DNA from 3 places in the Humibacter antri genome. Region 3 is predicted to be linked to each of the others. Evidence: predicted binding sites of a transcription regulator. Region 3 holds the regulator's gene; each other region holds the start of a gene.
What was found. Region 3 encodes LexA, which represses DNA repair genes until DNA is damaged. Its sites were predicted from a motif close to TCGAACANNTGTTCGA; they were not measured.
Positions count from the first base shown of each region.

Region 1: a site for LexA is predicted at 5,192-5,207, ahead of ACYVDK_RS00880 (HNH endonuclease signature motif containing protein). Genes of this name have one in related genera too.
Region 2: a site for LexA is predicted at 4,158-4,173, ahead of ACYVDK_RS08860 (DUF6504 family protein). Genes of this name have one in related genera too.

Region 1 is NZ_BAAHAW010000002.1:31,547-38,486, forward strand. It holds gene idi (isopentenyl-diphosphate Delta-isomerase) at 1-208, opposite strand, end outside; gene ACYVDK_RS00855 (uroporphyrinogen-III synthase) at 274-1,080, opposite strand; gene hemC (hydroxymethylbilane synthase) at 1,077-2,129, opposite strand; gene ACYVDK_RS00865 (ferrochelatase) at 2,126-3,343, opposite strand; gene hemQ (chlorite dismutase family protein) at 3,340-4,137, opposite strand; gene ACYVDK_RS00875 (hypothetical protein) at 4,336-4,608, shown strand; gene ACYVDK_RS00880 (HNH endonuclease signature motif containing protein) at 5,230-6,927, shown strand.
Region 2 is NZ_BAAHAW010000020.1:6,424-13,363, forward strand. It holds gene ACYVDK_RS08845 (glycoside hydrolase family 43 protein) at 1-1,112, shown strand, start outside; gene ACYVDK_RS08850 (glycoside hydrolase family 13 protein) at 1,176-2,915, shown strand; gene ACYVDK_RS08855 (inositol monophosphatase family protein) at 3,223-4,038, opposite strand; gene ACYVDK_RS08860 (DUF6504 family protein) at 4,196-4,474, shown strand; gene ACYVDK_RS08865 (DUF805 domain-containing protein) at 4,716-5,198, shown strand; gene ACYVDK_RS08870 (DUF3467 domain-containing protein) at 5,364-5,672, opposite strand; gene panD (aspartate 1-decarboxylase) at 5,790-6,179, opposite strand; gene ACYVDK_RS08880 (serine hydrolase domain-containing protein) at 6,410-6,940, shown strand, end outside.
Region 3 is NZ_BAAHAW010000043.1:58,668-65,607, reverse strand. It holds gene ACYVDK_RS16660 (SseB family protein) at 1-451, opposite strand, end outside; gene priA (1-(5-phosphoribosyl)-5-[(5-phosphoribosylamino)methylideneamino] imidazole-4-carboxamide isomerase) at 501-1,247, opposite strand; gene hisH (imidazole glycerol phosphate synthase subunit HisH) at 1,308-1,976, opposite strand; gene hisB (imidazoleglycerol-phosphate dehydratase) at 1,973-2,575, opposite strand; gene ACYVDK_RS16640 (histidinol-phosphate transaminase) at 2,586-3,719, opposite strand; gene ACYVDK_RS16635 (LysM peptidoglycan-binding domain-containing protein) at 3,742-4,191, opposite strand; gene ACYVDK_RS16630 (hypothetical protein) at 4,417-4,641, opposite strand; gene lexA (transcriptional repressor LexA) at 4,585-5,367, shown strand; gene metE (5-methyltetrahydropteroyltriglutamate--homocysteine S-methyltransferase) at 5,626-6,940, opposite strand, start outside.

The DNA of each region.
Region 1 (6,940 bases), on a different contig from region 3:
CGCAGAACGCGTTCGTCCACACGCCGGGGAACGTGAGCTTCGACAGGGCGCGGCGCGTCACGAGCACGTGCCCGTCGTCGAGCAGCACATGACACGAGAAGCCGAGGTGCAGCGGGGTATCGGGTCCGTGAACGGAGGCCTTCTCGGCGGATCCAGTGCGGTTGCCACGGTCGTCGAGCAGCACGACGCGGGTGGAATCGACGGTCACAGGGTCGAGTCTGCCAGTACCGGAAGCGCCGTCGAGCACCCCGGTGCTTCGACCTCCCAGCAGCGTCACGGACAGACCCGCCGCGCGGCGGACTGCGCGACCACGTCGACGAGCGATTCGGCGGAGCGATCCGGCGCGACGACATCCACACGCAGGCCGAAGCCCCGGGCATCCCGAGCGGTGCGCGGCCCGATCGCGGCGACCAGCGTGGCCTCCGGCACGGGGCCGAGTTGCTGCTGCACCTGTTCGGCGACGCTGCCCGAGGTGATCAGGATGGCCGTGATGCGGCCGGATGCCACGTCTGCGACGACCTGCTCCGGCACGGGAATGCCCACTGTGCGGTAGGCGACCACCGATTGCACCTGATGCCCCATGGCGGTGAGCCCGTCGGTGAGCGTGGTCTTCGCGATCTCGCTGCGCAGCGTGAGCACCCGCAGCGGAACCACGCCTCGCGTGACGGCCGGCCACTCCTCGAGCATGCCGGCGGCCGAGCTGTCGTCGTCGGGCACGAAGTCCGCTCGGTAGCCTGCGGCGAGCAGCGCGGCTGCGGTGGTCTCACCCACCGCTGCGATCCGCGTGCTCTGCGGGATGCGTGCCCGATGCGCCGACAGCACGTCGACCGTCGTCGCACTGGTGACGGTCACCCAGTCGAAGTCACCCGCGGCGAGCGCCGCCAACGCGCTCTCCAACGCCGCCTCGTCGGAGGTGGCGGCGAAGTTGATCATCGGAGCGACGACGGGCGTGCCGCCGTGCGAACGGATGTCTGCTGCGACGGAGTCTCCCCAGGGTCCGCCGCGCGGCACGAGCACGCGCCAGCCTGCCAGCGGCTTCGGACCCTGCGTCGGTATCGGGCCGGTGGCGCCCGCGGTCATCGGGCGTCACCGCCTCGCGCATCCGACGCGTCGCGAGCCGGGGCCTGTCCGGCCGCTGCCCCGTCGCCCAACGGCGCCAGCTCTGCGGCTCCGCCGGCGAGGAGCTCGTCTACGACGCGCTGCGCGGCATCCTTCGCGGCCTCCAGCAGTGCGGCCTGACCGTTGCCCTCGAGGCTGGCGGCGTGGGACGAGGTGAGGCGCTGCGTGCCGTCAGGCCTGTAGACGGAGGCGGTGAGGAACAGGAGGCCGTCCTCGATCAGCGCCGTCGTGCCGAGCGGGGCGGCGCAGCCCGCCTCGAGGCCGGCGAGCACCCCGCGTTCCGCGGCGACGTTCGCCCGCGTGGTCGCGTGGTTCACGGCTGCGAGCGCCTTGGCGAGCGCACGACCCTGTGGCGAGGCATCCTTCTCGCGGCGGGTCTCGAGCGCGAGTGCTCCCTGCCCTGGAGCAGTGGGCCAGTCCGCGAGCTCGAGGTGCTGTGACGCGGCATCGGCTCGTCCGAGGCGGCTGAGTCCCGCGGCAGCGAGCACTATCGCGTCGAGCCGCCGCTCCTCGTCGACAGCGTCGAAGACGCGGCCGAGGCGGGTGTCGATGTTGCCGCGGATGTCGATGACGTTCAGATCGGCACGCACCGACTTCAGCTGCGCGACCCGGCGGGGCGATCCGGTACCGACGCGCGCGCCGTCCGGCAGAGTGGCGAGTGTGAGGCCGTCACGGGCACGGAGCTCGTGACGGATGCAGAGCACGTCGCGGGCGTCCGCTCGCCTCGGGACGGCCGCGAGGACGATCTCCGGATGCTCTGCGGTCGGCAGGTCTTTCAGCGAGTGCACGGCGACGTCGATCTCGCCGCGCAGCAGTGCGTCGCGCAGGGCAGACGTGAAGACCCCGGTGCCGCCCAGCTGCGAGAGCGACTCCGTCGTCGTGTCGCCGTGCGTGGTGATCGTGACCAGCTCGACGTCGAGACCGGATGCCTTCGCCAACGAGTCGGCGACTTGCCGCGTCTGCGCCAGGGCGAGCGCGCTGCCACGTGTTCCGACCCGCAGCGCCGTCATCGGGCCGCGACCTTCTCTCTGCGGGCGCCGACCGGCTCGTGGTCGGGCCAGGGGCCGAGCTCGGTCACGTGCGGTCGTTGGTCGGCAGGCACGTCGTTCAGTCGCTCCTCGATCAGATCGACCAGACCCGAGACGAATGCCGGCTGCGTGCCAGGTGTCGGCACACGCACAGCCCGCAGCCCGTTCTCAGTGGCCGTCGCGACCGCCTCGTTGTCGAGGTCCCACATCACTTCCATGTGGTCGCTGACGAATCCGAACGGCACGATGATCACCGCCTTCGTGCGCCCGTCGACGGCGAGGTCGGCGATGGCGTCGTTGATGTCGGGTTCCAGCCAGGGCGTGCGCGGGTCACCGGAGCGCGACTGGTAGACGAGGGACCATGGGATGTCTGCGACCGCCGCGCCGGCATCCGGACCCGTCGCCTCGCCGATCGCTCGGGCTGCCCGCGCTGCCGAATTCCGTGCCGCCTGCAGTGCCTCGGCGCTCAGTGTCTGGGCGCTCAGTGCCTCGGCACCCGAGATGGCATGCGCCACGGCGCAGTGCTGCGCCACGTAGGCGCCGCCGGTGCCGAACTGCGGGCCGGAGGCCTCCGCCGCGGCGGACGGAATGGAGTGCGTCACGAACAGCACGTGAATCTCATCGCGGGTCACCGCATCTGCTGCCGCTTCGGCGGAGCCGTCAGCACCACGCCCCGCCCCTGCGTCGGCGGTGAGCTCGGCGACGGCGGCTTCGACACCCTCGATCAGCGGCGTGACGAAGCCGGGGTGGTCGAAGTACTCGCGGATGCGGTCGATCGACACGATCTCGGTGAGTCCGGTCTCGGCCAGCGCCTGCTCGAAGTCCTCGCGATACTGTCCGACGCCCGAGTACGAGGTATAGGCACTGGTGACCAGGGCGAGCAGACGATCGTGACCCGCCTCGTGTGCTTCGCGAACGGCATCCGTGAAGTACGGCTTCCAGTTGCGGTTGCCCCAGTGGATCGGAAGGTCGATGCCGCGACGCGTCAGCTCCGCCTCGAGGGCGGACTTCAGCTCGCGGTTCTGGTCGTTGATGGGGCTCACGCCACCGTGGTGGCGATAGTGGTGCGCGACCTCTTCGAGTCGCTCATCCGGGATACCCCGTCCGCGCGTCACATTGCGCAGGAACGGGATGACGTCATCCTGACCCTCCGGGCCGCCGAAGCTGGAGAGCAGGATCGCGTCGTATGTCGTCATTGCAAGACCTCGGGAATGGCTGTCACAGGAATGCGCCGACCCGTATAGAAGGGAACCTCTTTGCGCACGTGCCTGCGGGCATCCGTCGCGCGGAGATCGCGCATCATGTCGACGAGATCGACGAGATTGTCTGACTCCATCGGCAGTAGCCATTCGTAGTCGCCGAGAGCGAAGGCGGCGACCGTGTTGGCCAGTACCGAGCGGAAGGCCGCGCCTTTCCGACCGTGGTCGGAAAGCATGCGACTGCGCTCGGCGTCGGGGAGAAGGTACCACTCGTAGCTGCGCACGAACGGATAGACCGTGAGCCACTCCCGCGGCTCGATGCCCTCGAGGAACGCCGGCACGTGGGCCTTGTTGAACTCCGCCCCGCGATGCACGCCCATGGCGTTCCACGTGGGGAGGAGGTCGCCCAGCAGCGTCGTCCTCTTGAGTCTGCGCAGCGACGCCTGAAGCTGCTCCGCCACCGGGCCGTGCATCCAGACCATGATGTCGGCGTCTGCCTTCAGCCCCGAGACATCGTAGAAGCCCCGAACCGTGACGCCGTCGGCCTCGACCTCGGCCACCGCGGACGTGAGTTCCGACGTCGCCGGCTCGACTTTCGACTCTTCGAGGTCGAGTGGACGCCGCGGATCGCGTCTCAGCACCGCCCACAACGTGAAACCGTCGGGCTGCTCGGCCGTCGACCCGCGCTCGTCGGGCTTCGAAGCGGCATCCGTCGGGTGTTCGGATGCTTCGGGAGTGCTGTTCTGAATGGGGGAATCGGACGCCGCGTCGGCGGCCGCCGGGTGTGTCATGGCAACCAGTCTCCCCCGTTGTCCGCTGAGCAGCAAAAGGAGGAGGCGGTCGATGACGTACCCGGCGCCGCACTGTACGCAGCTGCCGTCCCGTCAAGCCCTTGGCGGCGGGCACGTTTGGACGCATGCTGAACAAACCTGACGAAATCACTGGGATGAACCGAATAAAACTGCGCTTCGTGGTGTTGATAGATACAAATGTCTGAATCGTTGAAGAACTCCAGCCGTATCGCGGAGCAGTCCTCCACGAGTACGACCCCTCGCCGTAAGCGCCCGAGCCGCGCCAAGGCGAAGCCGATCATGGATGCCCGCGCCAAGGTGATCTCTGCGTTCCCGTGGGCTCAGAACCTTTCGTACCTCGAGCAGCAGCAGTTCGCGGACGAGCTCGCCCACCACCCGCGCGACCTCCCGAACGGACAGCTCGAGGCGCTGATCCTCTCCTGGAAGAACCGGGCGCGCCGCGCCGCGTGACCCGGCCCCCGACGGCGCGGCCCTGGTGCGACGTGGCGCCGGATCTCGTCCTGCGTGGCGCCGGATCTCGTGCTGCGGCCGTCGCGCGACGTCGCGTCGCATGCTGCGCGTCCGCTTTCGGCAACCTTGCGTCGCGTCTCGCGCGTCCTGCCGAAAGCCGTGGCGGCACCCTCGAACCGAGGTGTCCCGTGAGCCCGTACGCCAGTTCGTCGGCCGGCTCTCTGCGGGTGGCATCGGCGAGGTGGGTCCGCGTCACGCCGGTTGACCGCGCGCCCATTCCGGCCTCGCGCAGCACCAGTTCGCGTTGTGTGGGGTCGACTGACGGCAGTCGGGTGTCGTCGTCGTAGGTCTGCAGCATTGCGTCGTACATGCACCGATCATGTCGATCGCGAAGCAGCGGATGCCCGCGACTGCGATGGTCTGTGCAGAAGTCTCCGGGTGGCTCCGTGGGGACGAAAAGCGTCCATACCGGCAGTCGGTCGAGCACGATCATCGATTTGGACCTATCTTCGACACTGATCGACACAGTCTTTCCGTCCCCAGCATCGGAGTTCCCGTAGATCCGCACAGGGAACGGTACGTGTCGTTGATATGTTCGAATCTATGCCGTAGATTGGGAGCATGCTCAGCAACGTCGAACGGCTCACGGACACGACCTCTCGTGTCTGTGCAGCTTTGTCGTGCGGCAATGCCGGTTCCGCGGGCGGGTACCGCGATTCAACGCACGCGAGCGCAGATTCAACTCGCGCGAGCGCCGATTCAACACGCACGAGCGCAGAAGGTCGCACGCTGATCGAGTCCATCGACGCGCTCGCCGACCAGGTGCTGGCTCGATTGATCTCGGATGCCTCTCGCGCACGTGCGGAATTCGACACAGTACTCACCGCCGCTGCCGGCGTGGCGGCGAAGCGATCCGAGCGCGCTCTGGGTCATGCCGGGCTCGCGCAACGAAACGGCCACCAGAATGCGGTTCGCTTCGTGCAGTCTCTTACCGGCGCGAGCCGAGGCGAAGCATCCCGTCAGGTACGGATGGGTGGCGCCATGGGCGAAGTCGACGCCGCCGAACGAGCGCGACGGAGTGCCAAGGAGATGAGCGGCGCGCTTCTCGTCGATGGTGGCGGGTCAGACAGCGACGGACTCGGTGGCGACGGACCCGAGGGCGGCCCATCCGATGGCAACGCAGGTGACCTGCGTGTGGGCTCCGCCGCGAACTCCATTCCCCTTCCTTGGAGCCACCCGATCGTCGCAGCCGTGAGTGCCGGCATCCTGTCGCCTGCTGCCGGCGATGCGATCGCTCGCGGACTGGGGGAGCCGAACGCGACCTGCGAGGCTGAGGCGATGCGACTCGCGGCGAGTGCGCTCGTCAACGAGGCGAGGTCGACTCATGTCGATGAGCTCTTCGGTCTCGCACGACGTAAGCGTGATGAGATCGACCCGTTGGGCGTGCGCGAAAGATGGCAGCGGCGGTATGACAACCGCTCCTGGACCATGCGCCGCAATCACGATGGTCAGCTGACAGCACATGCCGTCTTCGACGATGAGTCCGGCGTCTTCGTGACCCAGCTGCTCGACCTTGCTCTGAGCCCGCGGCGAGGCGGTCCGCGATTCGTCTCCGAAGATGACCGCCGCTGGTCGGATGAGCTCGCCGCCGATCCGCGCAGCAACGAACAGTTGGCACTCGACACGATGATGGAGGTCTTGCGCGGCGGCGCCGCAATGGATGATTCCACAACGCTCCGCACGCACCGACCCGCCGTTCGCGTCATGGTCACCCGCGACGATGACGCGCCCGATGGAGTTGCCTTCGGCATCGGACACCTCGAGGGGAGCGTTGACGCCGTGCCGCTTTCTGTCATCGAGACGCACCTCTGCAACGCGGGCACCATCGACGTTCACACCGACGAGGCCGGGAATGTACTCGATCTCGGTCGCGAGAGCCGCCTGTTCAACGGACGGCAGCGCGTCGTGCTCCGCACCCGGGACGGAGGATGCGTCTGGCCGGGATGCGACCGGGCGCCCTGGAGCACCGAGGCGCACCACATCGATGCCTGGGCCGCGGATCACGGCCGGACCGACATCGCCGACGGCGTGCTGCTCTGCAGATTCCACCATCTGCTGCTCCACAACAACGGCTGGAAGATCAGCAGAGACAATACGCAGTACCTGCTGATGCCGCCGAAGAGCGTTGATCCAGCTCGCACTCCGATCGAGCTCCACACGAAGTCACCAGGATGGGCGCATCACCGAAGAGTCGCGAAGCGACGACCGCCCGGAGCGCGCTCGGTCGCGGAACCGACGCCAGTCGGCGGTGCGAGGTAGCGGGAAGCCCCGC
Region 2 (6,940 bases), on a different contig from region 3:
ACGGCGACACCGCATACTGGTCTGCCGCACGTCCCTCGCAACCGGCGGAGCACGAGGGCCAGACGGAGATCTGGCTGCGCCAGATCGACGTCGCAACCGGCCACCTGCTCGGCGACGAAACGGTGATCTGGCGGGGGTCGGCACGCAACGCAGTGTGGTCCGAGGGCCCCCACCTGTTCGAGCACGAGGGCTGGTTCTACCTGCTGACGGCCGAGGGCGGCACATACCGCGATCATGCGGTCGTCATCGCACGCTCCGAGACCATCACGGGACCGTACGAGGGATGCCCGCGCAACCCGATCCTCACGCACCGCCATCTCGGCAGCGCCTATCCAGTGCAGAACGTCGGCCACGCCGACTTCGTCGAACGGCTCGATGGAACCTGGGCGGCCGTCGTGCTGGGCGTGCGGGTCGACGAAGGCAGGCACCTGCTCGGACGTGAGACCTTCGTCGTCGACGTGACCTGGGAGGAGGGCTGGCCAGTGGTCAGCCCCGGCGCGGGCGTGCTCTGCGACGTCGGGGACCGAGCGGATGCCTGGACGCAGCATCCTGCCCGCATCGGCACGGCCCTCACCGTGCGCGGCGCGGCGGACTTCGCCGACGAGACGGCAGATGGAGTCATACTCGCCGTCACCACGGAAGAACCCGGGACAGCGCGGCGCCCGTCTGCGCTGTTCCATCGGCTGAAGCACCGGGCAGCACAGTTGAACGTGAAGTTCGGCGAGATCACGTCGGGCGCTGTCGCGGGACTGGCGCTACGCCAAAGCGACGCATACTCGATCCGCCTCGAGTCGGACGGCGCCTCGGTTCGGGTCGTCGAACGCATCGCCGGCGCGGAAGTCGAGCACGACTGCTGGACGCTCGCCGGTGCGGGCGAGCTGGACGTCGTCGCCGAGCTCGAACCGTCGCGTGTTCACTTTCGCGTCGGAGCACGCTCGTCGGCCGTTGTCGGCACCGCCGTACTCAGTTCCGAGGTTGCTGGCGGGTTCGTCGGCACCGTGTGGGGGCCATATGTGTCAGGCCCTCCGGGCGCCCGCGCTCTCGTGACCGGACTGAGCTACACCGGACGGGGCCATGGCGCCCCGCGCTCGACCGCGCCCGAGACATCCTGAACCGGCGGCTCGGTCCGGCAATCCGATGCCAGCCAGACCGAGCCGCCGTCATACGGTGGAACCATGACGGAGACCCTGGCACCGGCGGCGACGACAGAGACGGCACGGTCGGCGGGCAGCACCGGGCTCGAATGGTGGCGCACCGCCGTGATCTACCAGGTGTACCCGCGGTCGTTCGCCGACAGCAACGGAGACGGAGTCGGCGACCTGCCCGGCATCACCGCACACCTGCCGGCCCTGCACGATCTCGGCGTCGACGCGGTCTGGCTCTCCCCCTTCATGACCTCCCCGCAACGCGACGCCGGCTACGACGTCGCCGACTACTGCGACGTGGATCCCCTCTTCGGAACCCTCGACGACTTCGATCGGTTGCTCACGGCCGCACACGACCTCGGCCTGCGCGTCATCGTCGACCTGGTGCCCAACCACACGTCGTCCGACCACCGCTGGTTCCAGGAGGCGCTGGCATCCGCTCCCGGCGGCGAGGCGTGCAGTCGCTACTGGTTCCGCGACGGCGAAGGCGAAAACGGTGATCTCCCGCCGAACAACTGGGAGTCGGTCTTCGGCGGTCCCGCCTGGAGCCGCACCACGAACGCCGACGGAACGCCCGGCCAGTGGTACCTGCATCTGTTCGACGCGTCACAGCCCGACCTCAACTGGGAGAGCCCGTGGGTGTGGGAGCAGTTCCGCGGCATCCTGAGGTTCTGGCTGGATCGCGGCGTCGACGGGTTTCGCATCGACGTCGCGCACGGCATGGTCAAAGCGAAGGGCCTGCCCGACTACACGCCGGAGCAGCGCGGCGGATCGCTGAGCGGCGCAGGTGTCACGCTCGGGCCCGGCATCGACGACGAGGCAGCTGGTTCACCGATGTGGGCTCAGGAGGGCGGCCACGACATCTTCCGCGACTGGCACGAAGTGCTCGCGGAGTACGACGGTGATCGTGCACTGTGCGGAGAGGCATGGGTGAGCCCGCCCGCGAAGCTCGCGAGGTACGTGCGCCCCGATGAGATGCAGCAGACATTCAACTTCACCTACCTCGAGACGCCGTGGAATCCGGATGCCCTTCGCGAAGTGATCGCGGACTCTCTCGCGGCGTTCAATGGTGTCGGCGCACCGAGCACGTGGGTGCTCTCGAATCACGACGTGATCCGCCATCCCACTCGCTTCGGCCTCACCGAGGAGATCCCGCAGGGTTATGGAATCGGACCCGAGACGCCGTTCCGGCCCGATGAGAGGCTCGGTCTACAGCGCGCACGTGCCGCGACGACCGTGATGCTGGCATTGCCCGGTTCGGCGTACGTCTACCAGGGCGAGGAGCTGGGGCTCCCCGAGGTGATCGACCTGCCCGACTCCGCCAGACAGGACCCCACGTGGTTCCGCTCCGGCGGCGAGCACTATGGACGTGACGGATGCCGAGTGCCGATCCCGTGGACCGCCTCCGGGCTCTCGTACGGCTTCAGCGACAACGGGAAGAGCTGGCTGCCGCAGCCCGCCGAGTGGGCGACGATGGCGCGCGACGTCGAGAATGGCGAGCCCGACTCCACGCTCTCGCTGTACAAACTGCTGCTCGCCGAGCGCGAGCGACGCTCGCTCGGCAGCGGGAGCCTGGAATGGCTGGAGGGCTACGGCGACGACGTCGTGGCGTTCCGCAACGGAGACGTCACGGTTCTGGGCAACCTGGGGCAGGCATCCGTTCCGCTCCCGGTCGGCGAGGTGATCGTCGCGAGCAAACGGCTCGACGGTGCGGAGCTGCCCGCCGACACGGCAGTCTGGGTCGTGGGCCGAACCGCATCCGCCGGTTGAGTTCGGGTCCCAGACGCCGGTGCCGGCGAGACGCGCAGCGAGGGGACGGCAATGCGGCCGGGAGCGAAACCGATTGCGGGTTTCGACAAGCTCAACCCACGGGAATGGCCGAAGCCACGGGAGCGGCTCAACCTGCGGGAGTGGCTCAACCCACGCGAGCGGCTCAACCTGCGCGAGCGGCTCAACCCACGCGAGCGGCTCAACCTGCGCGAGCGGCTCAAGCTGCGGAGTGGCTCAAGCCACGGGAATGGCCGAAGCCACGGGAGCGGCTCAAGCTGCCGGAGCGGCTCAGCCGCCTGCGGACCGCTCAGCGGTCGACGACGCCGAGCTCGTCGAGAATCGGCTCGAGCTGCGCGAAGAGACCCGGCTCCGCCGCGATGGTCAGCGCGCGGCTCGCGGCCGCACCGTGCAGGCCGGCGACCTTCGCGCCCGCCTCCGTCGCGACCAGCGCACCGCCCGCGTGGTCCCAGGGCTTGAGGCCCTTCTCGTAGTAGGCATCCAACCGCCCGGCCGCGACGTTGCACAGGTCGAGGGAGGCCGCACCGATCCGGCGAATGTCGCGCACCCTCGGAATGAGCATGCTCACCGCCTCGGCCTGCAGCCCCCGCCGGCGGGAGTCGTACGAGAACCCGGTGCCCAGCAGGGCGAGTGACAACTGTTTTCCGGTGGCCACCTGCAGCCGCTTGCTCCCGAGGTAGGCGCCGCCGCCCGCGCTCGCCGTGTACACCTCGCCGTTGGCGGGATTGACGACAGCGGATGCCAGCGAGCGCCACGTATTCGGATCAGGGTCGCCCTCCACCGCGGCGATCGAGACGGCGTAGGCCGGAATGCCATAGAGGTAGTTGACCGTGCCGTCGATCGGGTCGACGATCCACGTCAGCCCGCTGGTGCTCGCGCTCGCGTCGCTCTCCTCGCCGAAGAAGCCATCGCCGGGGCGGGCGTCAGCTATGCGTCCCCTGATGAGGTCTTCGGACTCGCGGTCGGCCGCCGTGACGATGTCTTCGGGGGCCGTCTTCGTCGCTGCAACCTCGACCCCTTCCTCACGCCTGGCGCGGACGAGGTCGCCCGCCTCGCAGGCGATCGTGCGGGCAAGGTTCAGGAGCTCATAGATCGGGGAGGGCACCCTCCGATGCTAGATGGCGTCGCGAGCTGCGGCTTCTCAGACGGTTCAGCGCGGCCGCTCGGCCCTCGACCGGAGGATCCCTTTGGCGTGTCGCGCGCATCTGATCTATTCTCCTTTCGTCGAAGCTTTGTTCGACATATCCGTGAGGAGGTCTGCCGTGAGCATCACTCATACCACCGACATCGTCACCGTCTGGATCAATGAAGACGGCGTTCCGAGACGGATGTTCTGGGCCGGCCGCCGCTACCGGGTCACCGACACTCCCACTCGGCTCGGGCCCGAGCCCGGCGTTCCCCTGAGCCCGGCGATCACGCATCCGCCCACACCGCTGAAGGGGTGGCGCTTTCAGGGCACCAGCGACGACGACGACACCCGCGTGTTCGACGTGCGACTGGCTGATCCCGGCGTGTGGGAGCTGATCCGCGTCATCGATTGAGTGCGCACGGTCGCTCGGCGGCACGCATATGCTCGTCGCTGCTCGACGCCGCACCTCTGCACGTCTCCGCACCTCTGCACGTCTCCGCACCTCTGCACGTCTCCGCACCTCCGCACGTCTCCACACCTCTGCGCATCTCCGCGCCTCTGCACGTCTCCGCACGACTCGACATGCTCGGTCGACTCGGCCAGTCAGGCAAGCTCGGCCCTCGGCTCGGTCGCATCTATGTCAGCATGTGTTCGTGAGCACCGGGGCTGATGACTTCGCGCAGGATGCGGTCGACGCGGCGGAAATCGCCGCGTCGAGGCATCCGTCGGACAAGCCGATCTACCGAGCGACGCCGCAGGAGGCCATCGCCCGATACTTCACGAAGTACGCGGTGTTCCACGGCCGGGCGAGCCGCAGCGAGTTCTGGTGGGCCTACGCGCTGAACGTCGTGCTGTTCCTGCTCGCGGGCATCGGTGTCGAGATGGCGAACAGTCTGGCGGGACCATCCGCGCCCCGACCCACGACGGGGAGCACGGTCATCGGCATCGTGTTCGGGCTGTACGCGCTCGCCGTGATCGTGCCGACCATCGCAGTGATCGTGCGCCGGCTGCACGATGCGAACCTGGCTGGATGGTGGTTCCTGCTCACGCTCATTCCGTTCGCCGGGTCTGTGATCGGCGTGATCTTCGGCATCCTGCCGAAGCAAGGTAACGGCACGCGGTTCGACCGGGCCTGATCGGTCGCGGTGCGCCTGATCGATCTGGTGCTGGCTTGATCGGTCGCGGTACGGGCCTGATCGGCCACGGTGCAGGCCTGATCGGCCACGGTGCAGGCCTGAATGCTGACCCTGTCCGCCGCCGCTTCGTGCCGGAAGGTGCAGACCGCCGCACCGCCCCGAGTGCTATTGTCCCGAGCGTTTGCCGGTCTGCTGTTCCCACAGCTCGAGCTCGCGCGTCAGCGCCTTCGCCAGTTCGAAGACCTGCTCGGGCGGAATGCGAACTCGGGTCACGACTCGCGCGTTCACCGACCGCTGCGGTTCGCCGTCTTCGTCGAGGGTCTCGGTGGCCGGACCGCGCAGCGACGCGAAGTCGAGCACGAACACGCTGTCGGTGTGCCAGATGCTCGCGAAGTCCGCGAAACTGCCTGCTTCGACCTCGGCTGCGATGTCGAAGTTGATCTGCGTCGGAACGTTCCGCTGCTCGTCGGGCATGCCGCCCCCCTCACGATCCGTCGACCGCCGTTCGACCGTCGCTTGCGAGCCTATCCGGACATCCGGTCTGCATCGCTCGCGACGACCGTTGCCCCAGTCGGACGTCGGCGGTGCGCGTCATGACGGATACGTGACCGGGAACGCCGCATCATCGCCGCTGTGCTGCACGCGATTCTGCGCATCCACCATGATCACCTTCGGTCGCACCGCGGAGGCCTTCGAGAGCTTCACCGACCCGTACGCCATCACGATCACCCGGTCACCCACGCTCACAAGGCGTGCCGCCGCGCCGTTCGCGCCGATCACGCCAGAGCCGGGTTCGCCCTCGATGACGTACGTCTCGAACCGCGCTCCGTTGTCGATGTTGACCACGCTGACCTTCTCGCCCACGAGAATGCCGGATCCCGCAAGCAGGTCGGCATCCACCGTCAACGAACCGACGTAGTGCAGATCGGCCCTGGTCACCGTCGCGCGGTGAATCTTGGCACGGAGCACGGTGACTCGCACGGAGGGACTCCTCAGCGGTAGGGGGCGGGGTGCGTCAGTTTATCGGTTCGGTCGATCGGTGCCCCGTGTCCCCCGTTGTGGAGCAGGATGAGGCGAGCCCGACCTGCTGTGACTGCGCTCCGGGAGTCATACAGTCAAGACTGCAGACTGCAATGGCTGCGCCGGTGATGAGCGGAGGCATCGTGCTAGGTGCGGTTTCGAGTGGGACGAGACGATCTCCCCGAAGAGCAGTGATCGGATGTGCCACCGTCGTCGCACTGGCGGTGGCCGCGGGACTCAACGGCTGCACGACATCGCCGACACCGACGGCATCACCCCGATCCTCTGCGGCGGCCGAATCGACGCAGGCGAAGGGCATCGCCTCCATCGTGCGGACAGCCATGACGCAGCAGCACCTGAAGGCCGTGATCGTGCGGGTCACGGTGGGCGGCAAGGTGGTCACCACGCAGGCGTTCGGCGACTCCATGACCGGCGTGCCCGCGAAGACCGACATGCAGTTCCGCAATGGTGCCGTCGCCTTCGAATACGTGAGCAATCTGCTGCTGCAGTATGTCGACGAGCACAAGGTGACCCTGGACGACACGATCGACAAGTGGATGCCGCAGCTCCCGGATGCCGACAAGGTCACCCTCAAGATGCTCGCGAACCAGACATCCGGCTATCCCGACTTCGAGACGGACCCGGGGTGGACTGCGGCGTACAACACGAACCCGTTCCACCTCTTCACGTTCGACGAACGGATCAAGTACGCCTTCGACCGA
Region 3 (6,940 bases):
CCGTTGCCAGCGCTTTGACCGCCGGACGGCGAAGCACGAACTCAGTCGGAGTCGTCGGATCGATCACCACGAGTTCCGTCTGCTCGCTCGCCGCCGCGAGCGCTATGCGCGGTCCGACAGCGGGAACCGGGCGGGCTCGCGCGTTCCACGCGGACATCGTCTGAACGGAGGAGAACGCCGGCAACACGGCCCGGCCATCCGGCGCCTGCACCGTGGCGATCGACAACTCCTGCGTCTTGTCGACGAGGTGCCCATCAGGGGTTTCGCCGACTTCGCCTGCATGGGCCAGAAGAGGCACGAGCAATCTCGACGCACGGACCGCGTCAATGACAGTCACCTGGTCCACGGTTCCCTGCCCGAATGCGATCAGGGAAGCAAGCAGAGCGGGGTCGGCCGAACCGTCGTCGGTCGTCGCCTGGCCCTGCTCGAACGAACGTCCACCCCATGGCAAGCCGGCCGAGTCCGCCCGGTCGGTCGAGCCGAAGAGGTGGCGAGAGCGTTCAGCGCCGGGCAACGTCCAGCGCCTCCGGGAGCGTGAAGGCGCCGGAGTAGAGCGCCTTGCCGACTATCGCGCCCTCCACGCCGAGCGGGACGAGCTCGCGGAGCGCGAGGATGTCATCCAGGCTGGAGACTCCCCCGGAGGCGACCACCGGCCGGTGCGTGCGCGCCGTGACCTGACGCAGGAGCTCCAGGTTGGGGCCTCGCAGAGTGCCGTCCTTCGTGACATCCGTGACGACGTAGCGCGCGCATCCGGCGTCTTCGAGCTGTGCGAGCACCTCCCAAAGGTCTCCGCCTTCCTTCGTCCAGCCACGTGCCGCGAGGGTCGTTCCGCGCACGTCCAGGCCCACCGCGATCGCCTCGCCGTAGCGCGAGATCACATCGGACGCCCACTGCGGATTCTCCAACGCCGCCGTGCCGAGGTTCACACGTTTCGCCCCGAGTTCGAGCGCCTGCTCCAATGACGCGTCATCGCGGATGCCGCCGGACAATTCGATCTTCACGTCACGCCTGGACCGCATGACGGCCTTGAGCACGTCCCGGTTGTGGCCGCGGCCGAACGCCGCGTCGAGGTCGACGAGATGAATCCACTCCGCGCCCTGCTCGACCCATTCGTGCGCCGCGTCGACCGGGTCGCCGTAGCTCGTCTCGCTTCCCGCTTCGCCCTGCGTCAGCCGTACCGCCTTGCCGTCGGCGATGTCGACGGCGGGGAGCAGCACGAGTTCGGGGGTGTCGCTGATGGGGCTCATCTGTGGCTTTGCTCTTTCGGTGACGTTGACGGTAGGCGAGAAGCGGCCGAATACCGCAGCCTAGGCGGGGATGACAGGCAGGCTCTTCACCCAGTTGGTCAGCAGCCGGATGCCCGCCTCACCGGATTTCTCCGGGTGGAACTGAGTGGCCGAGAGCGGCCCGTTCTCGACGGCGGCGAGGAATCGCCCTCCGTGGTCGGCCCAGGTGAGCTTTGCGGCCGCGAATGGGCCGGACTGCTCCATCTCCCAGCGCTGCGCCGCGTACGAATGCACGAAGTAGAAGCGTTCGTCACCCACACCGTCGAACAGCACGGAGTCGGAAGGAGCCTCCACGGAGTTCCAACCCATGTGGGGCAGCACGTCGGATGCCAGCCGATCGACAGAGCCCGGCCACTCGCCGAGGCCCTTCGTGTCATGTCCGTGCTCGACGCCGCGCTCGAACAGCACCTGCATGCCCACGCAGATGCCGAGCACCGGACGTCCGCCCGCGAGGCGCCGGTCGATGATCTCGGCACCGCGCACAGCCTGAAGCTGATCCACGACCGCTTGGAACGCGCCGACACCGGGGACCACCAGCCCGTCGGCATCCATCGCAGCCTCGCGTTCGCTCGTGAGCCTCACGTGCGCTCCCGCCGCTTCGAGTGCTTTGGCCGCCGAGTGCACATTGCCCGAACCGTAGTCGAGCACGACGACCGAGGGCGCGGGAGCGGCGGCCTGGCCGCCTGTCACAGTGCGCCCTTCGTCGACGGGATGCCCCGAACGAGCGGATCGGTCGCCTTCGCCTGCCGGAACGCACGGGCGAACGCCTTGAACTCCGCCTCCGCGATGTGGTGCGGGTCGCGACCCCCGAGCACACGCACATGCACGGTGAGCGCGGCGTTGAACGCGATCGCCTCGAAGACGTGCCGCACCATCGATCCGGTGAAGTGGCCCCCGATCAAGTGGTGTTCGAAACCGACCGGCTCGCCGGAGTGCACGAGATACGGGCGCCCGGAGATGTCGACAACAGCCTGCACGATCGCCTCGTCGAGCGGCACGGTCGCATCCCCGTAGCGCGAGATTCCCGACTTGTCGCCGAGCGCCTCCTTGATCGCGAGGCCGAGTACGATGCCGACGTCTTCCACAGTGTGGTGAACGTCGATCTCGATGTCGCCTTTTGCCCGCACCGTCAGATCGGTGAGCGAGTGCTTGGCGAACGCGGTGAGCAGGTGGTCGTAGAACGGCACCGTGGTGTGCACGCTGCTGTGGCCGGAGCCGTCCAGATCGAGCGACAGCTCGATGCTCGACTCGCTGGTCTCGCGGCGGATGCTCGCAGTACGGCTGCTCATGCCGTCAAGCCTAATTGAGGGAGGAAGCCGTGCTCGTCGATGCGGTCGACGATGCCGTGGCGGCCGGTGCAGGGGTCAGTTCGCCCATGGCATCGAGGAAGACAGTGGTCTCCGCCTCCGTGCCGGCGCTTACGCGCAGGTGATGCGGTATGCCGACATCGCGCACGAGAATGCCCCGTTCTTTGAGAGCGAGGAACATCGCGTGAGGGTCGTCCACCCCGCCGAACAACACGAAGTTGCTGCCCGAGTCGTGCACGGGATAGCCCAATTCCGTCAGACGGGATGCGATCCGGTCCCGTTGCCGCACGATGTCGCGCACTGTCGCGAGCATCTCGCCGGAGTGCCGAAGCGCTGCCACGGCCGCCGTCTGCGTGAGAACGGAGAGGTGATACGGCAGCCGCACGAGACGGAGGGCGTCGGCCACGGCGGGGTCGGCCGCGAGGTAGCCGAGCCGCACACCGGCGAACGCGAACGCCTTGCTCATCGTGCGTGAGACGATCAGCCGCTCACGATTGGGAAGCAGGGTCAGTGCGCTCGGCGCTCCCTCGGGCATGAACTCCTGGTAAGCCTCGTCGACGACCACGATGCCGTCGGTCGCGCCGTAGACCGCTTCGACGACGTCCAGGCCGAGCGGCGTCCCTGTCGGGTTGTTCGGCGCGCACAGGATCACGATGTCTGGACGGCGTTCCCGCACCACGGTGGCCGCCTCGTCGGGCGTGACCGTGTAGTCCGGTGCCCGATCGGCCGCGATCCATCCGGTTCCCGTCCCGGCCGCGAGCAGCGGGTACATCGAGTAGGTGGGCGCGAACCCGAGGGCGCTGCGTCCGGGGCCGCCGAACGCCTGCATGATCTGCTGGAGCACCTCGTTGGAGCCGTTCGCCGCCCAGATGTGCGACGCATCCAGACCGTGTCCGAGGTAGCTCGCCAGGGCTTCGCGCAGTTCGACGAATTCCCGATCCGGGTAGCGGTTCGCGCCCTTCAGCGCTTCTCCGACCGACTCGAGGATGTCTGCCACGACGTCGCCCGGAATCGGATGCGTGTTCTCGTTGACGTTCAGCGCCACTGGCACAGGCGCCTGTGGTGCTCCGTACGGCGACTTGCCGCGCAGATCATCGCGGAGCGGAAGATCGGAGAACGAGGTCACGCATCAATGCTAGAGCGGACCTTCACCGGCTCGAGCCGTCGAACTCGCGCGGGATCGCCAGTCGCTCCCCCGCCTGCACCATGCTCGACGAGAGGCCGTTCAGATCGACGAACGCTAGGACCACATCCCGCGGGTCATCTCGCGGGGCCACACGTTGGGCGATGCTCCACAATGACTCACCCGACTGCACCGTCAGATGGTGGAATGACGCGCCCGAGGACCGGATGCCCGCCATGGCACCGCCACTGGCCAGAAGCGCGCCCCCGCCCATCAGGAGCGGCAGCACGATGAGCGCCGACAGCACGGCCCGGCCACGACGAGTGAGACGCGTGCGGACACGTGAGCGGCGTACATCGGCCGGCGCCTGCGAGCGAACCGGGGCGGCATCCAGGTGGCTCGTCGAGCCGTCCAGCGTCGAACGATTCGCCGTCGGACGGTTCCGTGCCGCGTGCGCGAGTGCGATGGTCGTCATGACGGTCTCCCTTCAGTCTCGAACCCGTGTTCCGAATCTATCTTCGATTCCTTCGGAATTCAACGGTATGTTCGGATCTCTTCGGTCCGAGTTGCCAACACGCTCGAACAGAATGGCCGATCCAGGTCGAAACCCGGATAGAGTTTCGATCTGTCAGGAACAACGTCAACACGCACCACCGACATTCGATCGAGGTGTGGTTGCGGATGCTCGCATCCCGCTACCTCACCGATTGAGCATGTTGAGCGGCACAGGCTCGAGCAGCTCCGCTGCGAGAAGCTGCGGCATCCGCCGCGGGAGACGTTCGAAACGTTCGTCGCAGACCGCGAACCACAAGGGCAGATCGCCGCAGCAGAGAGCAGCGTCGGCCGCCGATGACGAGAGGAAGAGCACGTGACCGACGTCGACCATGTACAGCACGACGGCCCGCAGCCGGATGATCCGCAACACGGAGCCGGAACTGCAGCTGCCTCGGCGCCTACCGCTCGCCGCAGCCGCGCAACGGAGAAGCCGCGCACGCGACGACGCAAGAGCCTCAGCGACAAGCAGCGTGCGATCCTCGAGGTCATCCAGCGTTCCGTGAGCCAGCGAGGATACCCGCCGAGCATGCGCGAGATAGGCGACGCAGTGGGTCTCGCGTCGCTTTCCAGCGTGGCGCATCAGCTGGGTCAGCTCGAATTGAGCGGATACCTGCGTCGCGACCCGAACCGCCCCCGTGCACTCGAGGTTCTGATCGATCTGCCGGAGAGCACGGGCCGCGCCGAGGCGACTGCCGACTTCGAGACCTCGATTCCCGTCGGGGACGCCACCATGGTGCCCATGGTGGGCCGGATCGCCGCCGGTGTTCCGATCACAGCGGAGCAGCAGGTCGAGGAGGTGTTCCCGCTCCCCCGGCAACTCGTCGGCAACGGTGAGCTGTTCATGCTGAAGGTGCAGGGCGAGTCGATGATCGACGCTGCCATCTGCAACGGTGACTGGGTGGTCGTTCGGCAGCAGAAGACGGCGGAGAACGGCGACATCGTCGCGGCCATGCTTGACGGAGAGGCGACGGTCAAGGTGTTCCGTCAGCGGGACGGTCACACCTGGCTGCTGCCGCGCAACTCGGCCTACGAACCGATCCTCGGCGACTTCGCCGACGTGGTCGGCAAGGTCGTCGCCGTGCTGCGCGCGGTCTGAGCGCCGCCCCTCGGCGATGCAACCGGCTCGATCCGGGTCGAGCACCGCTTCGGTGCTGCTCCGGAGAAGGTGGGGCGCGCCTGGACAGACGCTCTCGCGCTGCATCGCGGGGCACGATGATGCGGCTCGTGCACGGCGAGTTCCGCGACGCTTCCGAACACGACGCTCAGGGCCTGCGCCGAGCTCTCACAAAGCTCGACCGAGGCTCGCGGCGGATGCCGAGGGGCTGATCCAGCCGCAGGCATCCGCCGCCGTACGCTACGCCGGCTGCTTCTCGCGAACGGCCCGGGTCGCCTCGATGATGTTCCTCAGCGACGCCACCGTCTCGTCGTAACCACGCGTTTTCAGCCCGCAGTCCGGGTTCACCCACACCTGCCGCTCCGGGATGCCGCCCAGCGCCTTCTCGATGAGCTCGGTGACCTCGGCCACCGACGGCACGCGCGGCGAATGGATGTCGTAGACGCCGGGACCGATTCCGTGGTCGAATCCGCTGGCCTTGATGTCATCGACCACCTCCATGCGGCTGCGGGCGGCTTCGATGCTGGTGACGTCGGCGTCGAGGTTGCGGATCGCGTCGATCACGACGCCGAACTCGGAGTAGCACAGGTGCGTGTGGATCTGCGTCGCGTCGCCGACACCGCTCGTGGCGAGGCGGAATGAGCCGACCGACCAGTCGAGATAGTCCGACTGGTCCGTCTTCTTGAGCGGAAGCAGCTCGCGCAGCGCGGGCTCGTCCACCTGCACGATGCGGATGCCTGCGGATTCCAGGGCGGCGATCTCGTCGCGGAGGGCAAGCGCCACCTGCCGTGCCGTGTCGCCAAGTGGCTGGTCATCGCGCACGAACGACCAGGCGAGGATGGTCACAGGACCCGTGAGCATCCCCTTCACGGGCTTGTCAGTGAGCGACTGGGTGAACGTGGACCACTCGACGGTGATCGGCTTCGGACGCGACACGTCTCCCCACAGGATCGACGGCCTCGTGCACCGGCTTCCGTACGATTGAACCCAGCCGTTCTGCGTCACCGCGAATCCGTCCAGGTTCTCGGCGAAGTACTGCACCATGTCGTTGCGCTCCGGCTCACCGTGAACTATGACGTCGATGCCGATCTCCTCCTGAAGGTCGACGACGCGTTTGATCTCGCCCCGCATGAGCCCGAGGTACTCCGCCTCACTGATGACGCCCTTCGCGAACTGTGCGCGCGCACGCCGGATGTCGCCGGTCTGCGGGAACGATCCGATCGTGGTCGTTGGCAGCAGCGGGAGGCCGAGGGCGGCGTCCTGAGCCGCCAGCCTGATTGCATAGTCACCGCGCCGGAAGTCGGCATCGGTGAGCGCCCCGGCACGACCACGCACCGCACCGTCGCGCACCCCAGGCGCACCCAGCCGATCGGTGAGGGCTGCGGATGCCTGTGCCAGCTCGTCCTGGATCGCCTCGTGCCCGTCGTCCAGACCCCGTGCCAGCGTTGCCACCTGGACGACCTTCTGATCGGCGAAGGCGAGCCAGGACCTCAGCCGATCATCCAGCGCCGGCTCATCCTCGACATCGTGCGGCACATGCAGCAGCGAAGTGGAC